DNA from 2 places in the Halomonas citrativorans genome. Region 2 is predicted to be linked to the other one. Evidence: predicted binding sites of a transcription regulator. Region 2 holds the regulator's gene; the other holds the start of a gene.

Region 1 (4,427 bases), on a different contig from region 2:
TCAGCACCTTCATCCGCCTGCTGAGCAGCTTCCGCCTGTTCGGCGTACATCTTCTGCGCCAACTGACCAGACGCTTCGGTCAGTGCATCCAGTTTCTTCTGGATGTTGTCCGTGTCGTCAGTCTTGACGGCTTCTTCCAGCTCGCTGATGGCGGTTTCGATGGCCTGTTTCTCATCATCCGTCGCTTTGTCGCCCGCTTCTTGCACGGTTTTGCGCGTTGCGTGGATCATGCCGTCGGCCTGGTTACGCAGCTGTACCAACGCTTCGAATTTTTTATCTTCGTCAGCGTGGGCTTCAGCATCGCGCACCATTTGATCGATCTCTTCATCCGTCAGGCCGCTGGACGCTTTAATGACAATCGACTGCTCTTTACCGGTCGCTTTGTCTTTGGCAGAAACGTTCAGAATACCGTTGGCATCCAGGTCAAACGCCACTTCGATCTGCGGAACACCGCGCGGCGCAGGCGGAATATCAGACAAGTCGAAACGACCGAGCGACTTGTTCTGCGTCACTTGCTTACGCTCACCCTGAACGACGTGAATGGTCACGGCCGTCTGGTTGTCATCCGCCGTGGAGAAGGTTTGCGTCTTCTTCGTCGGGATGGTGGTGTTCTTGTCGATCAACGGCGTCATCACGCCACCCATCGTTTCGATGCCCAGAGTCAGCGGGGTAACGTCCAGCAGCAGTACGTCTTTTACGTCGCCGCCCAGAACGCCACCTTGAATCGCTGCACCTACGGCAACCGCTTCGTCAGGGTTAACGTCTTTACGCGCTTCTTTACCGAAGAAATCAGCGGCTTTCTGCTGCACCATCGGCATACGTGTCTGGCCACCGACCAGGATCACTTCGTCGATTTCAGACGCAGACAGACCCGCATCTTTCAGCGCCATTTTGCAGGGCTCAAGTGAACGCTGAACCAGCTCTTCTACCAGCGATTCCAGCTTGGCACGAGTGACCTTAACGTTAAGGTGTTTCGGGCCAGTGTTGTCAGCCGTGATGTAGGGTAGGTTAACGTCGGTCTGCTGGGCGCTTGAAAGTTCAATTTTGGCTTTTTCAGCGGCTTCTTTCAGACGCTGCATGGCCAGGTTGTCACCCGACAGATCAATACCGCTGTCAGACTTGAACTGGTCGACCAGGTAGTTGATCAGCGCCAAGTCGAAATCTTCACCGCCCAGGAAGGTGTCGCCATTGGTGGCGAGTACTTCAAACTGGGTTTCGCCTTCAACGTCGGCAATTTCGATGATCGAGATATCGAACGTACCGCCACCCAAGTCATAAACGGCGATGGTTTTATCACCGCGTGACTTGTCCATACCGTAGGCGAGTGCGGCTGCGGTCGGCTCGTTGATAATACGCTTAACGTCCAGACCCGCGATGCGGCCTGCATCTTTAGTGGCCTGACGCTGGCTGTCGTTGAAGTAAGCCGGTACGGTGATAACCGCTTCCGTTACCGCTTCGCCGAGGTAATCTTCGGCGGTTTTCTTCATTTTCTTCAGCACTTCCGCACTTACTTGCGGCGGCGCCATTTTTTTACCTTTTACTTCTACCCACGCATCGCCGTTGTCTGCTTCAGCGATTTTGTAGGGCACCATCTTGATGTCTTTCTGAACAACGTCGTCTTTAAAGCGACGGCCGATCAGACGCTTGATGGCGTAAAGCGTGTTTTCCGGGTTGGTAACGGCTTGGCGCTTGGCGGCCTGGCCTACCAGAGTTTCGCCGTCATCGGTGTAAGCGATGATCGAAGGCGTGGTACGGCCACCTTCAGCATTCTCGATAACTTTAGCACTGTCGCCATCAAGTACTGCCACACAAGAGTTGGTAGTACCCAGGTCAATACCAATAATGCGTCCCATAGCAAAAACCTCGAATTCAGTTGTCTCAATACTTAAAACGTGTGCGGGATTTCCCCGCGGGGTTGACCTTTATCTGGGGGCCGCCAGTGACTTTTCAAGGGCTTTTTTACGCTTTACGTCACTAAATCGGCTTAATTTGCCTTCTGACTGACCACGACCATCGCAGGACGAACCAAACGACCATTGAGCAAGTAACCTTTCTGCATCACTTCCATTACGGTGTTGGGCTCAAGTTCGGGGTTCGGCACCATCGCCATGGCTTCGTGCACTTGGGGGTCAAAGGGCTCACCTTGGGGCTCAACGCTTTCAACACCAAACTTATTGAGCACCCCTAGCTGCATGTTGAGCGTCATGGAAACGCCCTCGCGGTGCGCCTCAGAGGCGTCGTCCTGCATGGATTCAAGCGCTTTTTCCAGGCTATCCACCACCGGCAGCAGCTCTTTTACAAATTTTTCCAAGGCAAACTTACGCGCCTTGTCTGCTTCCTGTTCGGCACGGCGGCGAACATTCTGCGCTTCAGCGGCGGCGCGCAACGCCTGGTCCTTGGCTTCTGCCAGGTTTTGCTCCAGCTCATTTACCTGAGCGGCGAGTACATCGGCCTCCGGGTCGGCGAAGCTGCCTTCAAGCGGCGCCTCGTCGTTAATCAGGCCTTCCAGTTCCCCATCAATCAAGCGCTCTTCAGACTCCTGGTCCATATCGGCCTCACGCTGTTGGCGAGCGAGTTCGTCATCTAATGGAGTTTGCGGTTCTTTTGCCATGCCATGCTCCTCAAAAGGGTTCGGGCTTTTTCTGCCCAACACTGCTCATAAAAAGTAATCAATAAATCAGTTTTAAAACAGCCTTAAACACGTATAGAGGCTATATGGGGGCCATAAAAGCCATCTCAAGAGGAGCATTGAAGTCAGTTATCGACTACTGTATAAAACAACATTTATTGGATAAGTATCCAGCTTCTGTGTCGCACCGCCTCAGGAGGCATCATGCTTACTCAGCTAGCGATTCAAGATTACGCCATTGTCGACCGCCTTGAGCTTGACCTGACCCACGGCATGACGGCCATTACGGGGGAAACAGGTGCAGGCAAATCCATTCTCCTAGGCGCACTGGGCCTGTGCCTGGGTGAGCGTGCCGATGCTGGCAGCGTGCGCCACGGCTGCGAGCGCACCGACCTATCGGCGCGTTTCGACATTCAACACCTGCCCGCCGCCGTCGAGTGGCTAACGGCCCGCGAGCTCCCCACCGACGAATGCCTACTGCGCCGTGTAGTGACCGCCAGTGGACGTTCAAAAGCGTGGATTAACGGCCAACCAGCGACCATTTCGGACTTAAAATCGCTTGGCGAGCAGCTCATTCAAATTCATGGCCAGCATGCCCATCAAGCGTTAATGCGTGAAGAGGTGCACCTGGCCCTGCTGGATGACTATGCCGGGCTACGGGAGGCTCGCCAGCAACTGGCAGAAACCTTCCACGAATGGCGCAATGCGCGCCGACGGCTTAAAAAGCTCAGTGAAGAAGGCAGTGAAGTAGAAGCCAAGCGCCAACTGCTGCGCTACCAGGTTGAAGAGCTGGACCAGTTGGACCTGGGCGAAGGCGAACTACAGACGCTTGAAGAGGAGCAACTGACCCTTGCGCATGCCGAAGAGACGCTGCGTGAAACCCAGTTGGCTGCCGACTGCTGCGCCAGCGATGACGGCGGCGCGCTGTCGCTTCTTAATCAAGCTTATGCACACTTAAGCGCCCTACCGGGCAGCGATAAGGGCACACTTGCCAATACGCTCGCCATGCTCAGCGATGCGCGCATTCAGGTGGAAGAGGCCTCAAGCGAGTTGCAGCGCTTTGCCAGCAGCACCGAGCTCGACCCAGAGCGCCTGATGTGGGTGGAAGAGCGTTTGACGGATATACACCGCATTGCGCGCAAGCATCACGTCGCCCCTGAAGAAATTTACGCCCTGCATAGCACCCTTCAACGTGAAGTGGCTCAGTTGGAAGCCAGCGATGAGGACCTTGAAGCGCTGAGTGGACAGGTCGCCGAGTATCGTGAGCGCTACCGCAGCGAAGCCAAGAAAATCAGCGATACACGTCAAAAAGCTGCCCTGCGGCTGGGCAAAGAAGTTCAGCAGCAGTTGGCCTTTTTGGCCATGGGTAAGGCGCGCTTTGAAGTGGCCGTTGCTTCGCGTGAAACGCCTACGCCTGAAGGGCTGGATAGCGTACAGTTTTTGATCAGCGCCAACCCAGGCCAGCCTGCTCGCCCGCTCGCCAAAGTTGCCTCTGGGGGTGAGCTTTCGCGTATCAGCTTGGCGATTCAGGTGGTGGCCGCCTCGCACTCGACGATTCCAAGCCTGGTGTTTGACGAGGTGGATGTGGGTATTTCAGGCGCCACGGCGGAAATTGTCGGCCAGTTACTGCGCAAGCTAGGTGAGAACGGCCAGGTAATGACCGTGACGCACCTGCCCCAGGTGGCCGCGCAGGCGCATCAGCACCTGCATATTGAAAAGCGTGCCAAGCGGGATACTACGCGTACCTATATGGCCTTGCTGGACGAGCGAGGCCGCATCAGCGAGCTTGCACGCATGC
Region 2 (4,427 bases):
AGAGACCTGCCGCAAGTGGGGTGGCATAGATAGGGCAGTTCCACTTGGGCCATAACCAGGCAACCGCGCCAATGTGATCTTCATGCCCATGCGTTATAAATAACGCTTGGGGCGTTATGTTCAGTGCCTCGGCGGTGCCCAGGTTAGGTACTTGAAGGGGCGAGTTAGGCAAATCCTGGCGAATCATCATGCCGCAGTCGACCGCGATCCAGTGATCGTCGTATCCATACAGCGTTAGATTCATGCCGATTTCACCACACCCACCCAGCGGCAGTAGGCGCAGAGGTGGGCGGCGGCGAGGACGAAGTTGAACGCGTGGTGGATGCATCGGTTATGAAAAGCCTAAAAAGTAATGCCTTAACTATACGGGAAGGCAGGGGCGGCTAACAATGACCCCCGACATTAGATAACGGTGCTTCGTTAATAGGGTTCCGGTACACTAGGCAGCCGTTATTTACGGCGTCGCTATTTAGCCGCTGTTTGCGGCGCCGTTGCACTATGCCAATAGACGATGCCAATAGTGGTTTGTCATTTGTATTTCGTAGGTCGTCAAGAGTACTTCACATGTCTCATTATTACCGTTTAGTCGTTTCCTGCCCCGATCAGGTGGGTATTGTTGCCCGTGTGTCTGGATTTATTGCTCAACAAGGCGGCTCTATCACCGAGGCCAGTCAGCATTCTGACTTGCAAACGGGCCGCTTTTTTATGCGTTATGAGATATTGGCCGATTCGCTTGGCATGTCCGTTGAAACATTACGCAGCGCCTTTGAGCCAATTGCTCAAGAGTTTTCCATGCAGTGGGCGCTAATGGATACTCAAAAGCGTCGGCGCGTCATCCTCATGGTCTCCCGTGAGTCTCACTGCCTGGTGGATTTACTTTACCGTTGGCAGGCAGGTGAGCTGGATTGTGATATCGCCGGTGTGATTTCTAATCACGAAGACATGCGCTCAATCGCTGAGTGGTACGGTATTCCTTATCACCATGTGCCGGTGGACCCGAATAATAAGGAAGAGTCGTTTACTCAGGTGCAGGAGCTTATTGATAACGCGCGAGCGGACTGTATTGTATTGGCGCGCTATATGCAGATTCTGCCCCCGTCGTTGTGTGAGCGCTATGCTGGGCAGGTGATTAATATTCACCACAGCTTCTTGCCTTCATTTGCCGGCGCCAAGCCTTACCATCAGGCTTATGAGCGCGGCGTAAAGCTAATTGGCGCGACGTGCCACTACGTGACGGAGGAGTTGGATGCCGGGCCGATTATTGAGCAGGACATTCATCGTGTGAGCCATTGCCATACGCCAACTGACCTGGTTCGCTTTGGGCGCGATGTAGAAAAAGCCGTATTGGCGCGAGGCCTGCGCTGGCATCTGGAGGACCGCGTTTTGATCCACGGCAATAAGACCGTTGTCTTTAGCTAAGCGTTTTAAAAACTGTTTAAGCTGAACCAGTAACAAAACAAGGGGGTGGTCATGAAAATGGCCACCCCCTTGATGCTTTTAAAATCCGATTTTACGCAAACGGCTTATTAGCCTAGCGCTTGGCCATTACCGCCACGGATGACGCCTACACCTACGCCTTCAATATCCAGGGATTGGGTTCGCAGGTCGATTTCAATCGGTGCAAAATCAGCGTTTTCCGCAATCAGCATGACCTGATGCCCTTGGCGTTGAAAGCGTTTTACGGTGACTTCATCTTCCAGCCGCGCAACGACGATTTGCCCGTCACGTACACGATCAGTGCGGTGCACCGCCAGTAAATCGCCTTCCAGGATGCCCACATCCTTCATGGATAAACCGCGTACTCGCAGGAGGTAGTCGGCTTTAGGGGTGAAATATTCCGCGGGTAGCGGGCAGTAACGGTCAATATGCTCCGCTGCAAGGATCGGGCTGCCAGCGGCCACTTCACCAATAACTGGCAAGCCCATCGGCGGAAGATCATTGCTGTTGGCTGCAACGGTGGCGGGTAATTCGCTAACGTCCTGAGCTTCCTGGTTGGGGAGGCGAATCCCCCGCGACGTATTGCGAATAATCCGGATAACGCCTTTACGCTCAAGAGCACGTAAATGCTCTTCAGCGGCATTGGGGGATTTAAAGCCCAAGGCCTTGGCAATTTCGGCGCGGGTGGGAGGGTAGCCGAATTCACCCATGGTTTTTACTATAAAATCAAAAACATGTTGCTGACGTGCTGTGAGTGGCCGCGACATACCAAACTCCATAAACAATAAAAGACAGTCGGTATCTGTCTGCTTGATCAGTATGTGTTTAAGTATACAGTATGTTGCTCTATCCAGTACATGGTTAAAAAAGCAGCTTGTTAAAACACTGTCTGTGAGCGGTAAGACGTTTGAATTAACGCTAATGTGCAGGGTAGCCAATTAAAAAAATCGGTGAATAAGGGTGATTGAGCCTGATTAAGATATGACTTACTATTCTGGCATGTTTTAAACACTCGTTTCTCCGGAGGCCATAATGGCACAATCTGACACGGTGTCACGCATTCTGGATACCGCTGAGGTGCTGTTTGCAGAGCGTGGCTTTGCTGAAACGTCACTGCGTAACATTACCAGTAAAGCGCGAGTAAACCTGGCGGCTGTTAATTATCATTTTGGTTCCAAGAAAGCCCTTATCCAAGCCGTATTCTCGCGCTATCTAGACCCGTTTACTCAGCGTTTTCATGGTGCGCTCGATGAGCTTGAAGCCCACTACGCCGATCGTGCCATCCCCCTGGAAGAGCTGCTTGAAACAATGGCCACCACGGTGCTGGCAGTGCCTGCTGAACGGGATAGTTTGAAAGTCTTCATGCGCTTATTGGGATTAGCCTATAGCCAAGCGCAGGGGCATTTACGGCGCCATATTCAAGAGCAATATGGGGATGTGTTTACCCGCTTTACCGGGCTTGTGCGTAAGGCGACCCCTGATTTACCCGATGCCGAGCGTTTTTGGCGGCTGCACTTTATGTTGGGTACGGTCATTTTCACCTTGTCGGGGCTGGATGCGCTACGTGATATCGCCTCCAAGGATTATCAGGAGCAGGTGACTGTGCGTGATTTAGTGCGACGCTTGCGCCCTGTGGTCGTTGCCGCCATGAATGCTCCACTGCCGCAAGAGGTTGAAGGAGCGCAGCATGCGAACGCCCCTGTTAGCTGAGTTGCCACCTAAAAAAGGCGGCTGGATCGAAATTGATACCGGCGCACAAATCCTGCGCTGGTGGCAGGGTCAAACACCAGACTTTGAGTGCGCTATCTCTACTGGAGGCGCTGGCGTTGGCCAGCAAGAAGGAAGTGGCCAAACGCCGCATGGCTGGCACTATGTTCGCGCGGCAATTGGCCATGAACAGCCGGTCAATGCGGTATTTAGAGGCAGGCGTTTTACCGGTGAAATTTTCTCAAGTGACTTGGCCGACGCTCATCCGACACGTGACTGGATTTTGACGCGTATTTTATGGCTGTGTGGGTTAGAGCGAGGATTTAACCGTGCAGGCACGGTTGACTCTCAGCGCCGCTATATTTATGTACACGGAACGCCGCCCGATCAACCGATGGGCAAACCTGCTTCACATGGCTGTGTTCGTATGCGCAACGAGGACCTGCTTTATATCTTTGAGCGCGCCGTGCCTGGAACGCCTGTTTGGCTACATGGCAGCCATCTGTAATGGCCTTACGCAGAGGCTTTTTTGACTCTGTGCGTTGATCGTCTAAAATCATCGGCCCTTTTGTTGGATCCCTGCTAATGACTCAACCTATTGGCCCGGTCATGCTCGACCTGGAAGGGCCTGAATTATCCAATGCTGAAAAGCGCTTGCTGCTTGAACCTGCTGTCGGTGGCGTGATTTTGTTTGCCCGTAATGTGGAAGACGCCTACCAGGTGCGCAAGCTGTGTAGCGATATAAGGCGCATACGGGGCGATCTTTTATTGGCGGTTGACCAAGAGGGTGGCCGCGTACAGCGTATCAAAAAAGGGCTTACCCGCTTACCGGCCATGGCCCGGATTGGTGAGCGTTATGCTCAAGACCCTGAAGAAGGCCGCTCTCTCGCCATGGACGCAGGTTGGTTGCTTGGCATGGAAATGGCCGCCTGTGGGCTGGATTTAAGCTTTGCACCAGTGCTTGATGTGGATAGCGGGATTTCTAGCGTCATCGGCGACCGTAGTTTCAGTGGTGACCCTGAGCACGTTGCTCAATTAGGCGCCGCTTTTGTTGAGGGCTTACATCAGGCGGGCATGGGCGCTGTGGGTAAACACTTCCCTGGTCACGGCGGCGTAGCCGCGGATTCCCATGTCGCACTGCCCATTGATGAGCGTTCAATGGAGGCAATTAAACAGCGCGACCTTGTCCCCTTTGAACAGCTAGCCCCCCAGCTTGATGGCATCATGCCCGCGCATGTCATTTATCGAGCATTTGATACACGCCCGGCGGGCTTTTCGCCCAG

What was found. Region 2 encodes LexA, which represses DNA repair genes until DNA is damaged. Its sites were predicted from a motif close to TACTGTNTANNTANACAGTA; they were not measured.
Region 1: a site for LexA is predicted at 2,767-2,786, ahead of recN (DNA repair protein RecN). Genes of this name have one in related genera too.

The regions. Positions count from the first base shown of each region.
Region 1 is NZ_JABUYX010000003.1:26,372-30,798, forward strand. Features, by position in the region: gene dnaK (molecular chaperone DnaK) at 1-1,853, opposite strand, end outside; gene grpE (nucleotide exchange factor GrpE) at 1,985-2,611, opposite strand; gene recN (DNA repair protein RecN) at 2,834-4,427, shown strand, end outside.
Region 2 is NZ_JABUYX010000022.1:36,940-41,366, reverse strand. Features, by position in the region: gene INT20_RS15080 (ribonuclease J) at 1-244, opposite strand, end outside; gene purU (formyltetrahydrofolate deformylase) at 565-1,419, shown strand; gene lexA (transcriptional repressor LexA) at 1,527-2,204, opposite strand; gene INT20_RS15065 (TetR/AcrR family transcriptional regulator) at 2,470-3,147, shown strand; gene INT20_RS15060 (L,D-transpeptidase) at 3,125-3,652, shown strand; gene nagZ (beta-N-acetylhexosaminidase) at 3,730-4,427, shown strand, end outside.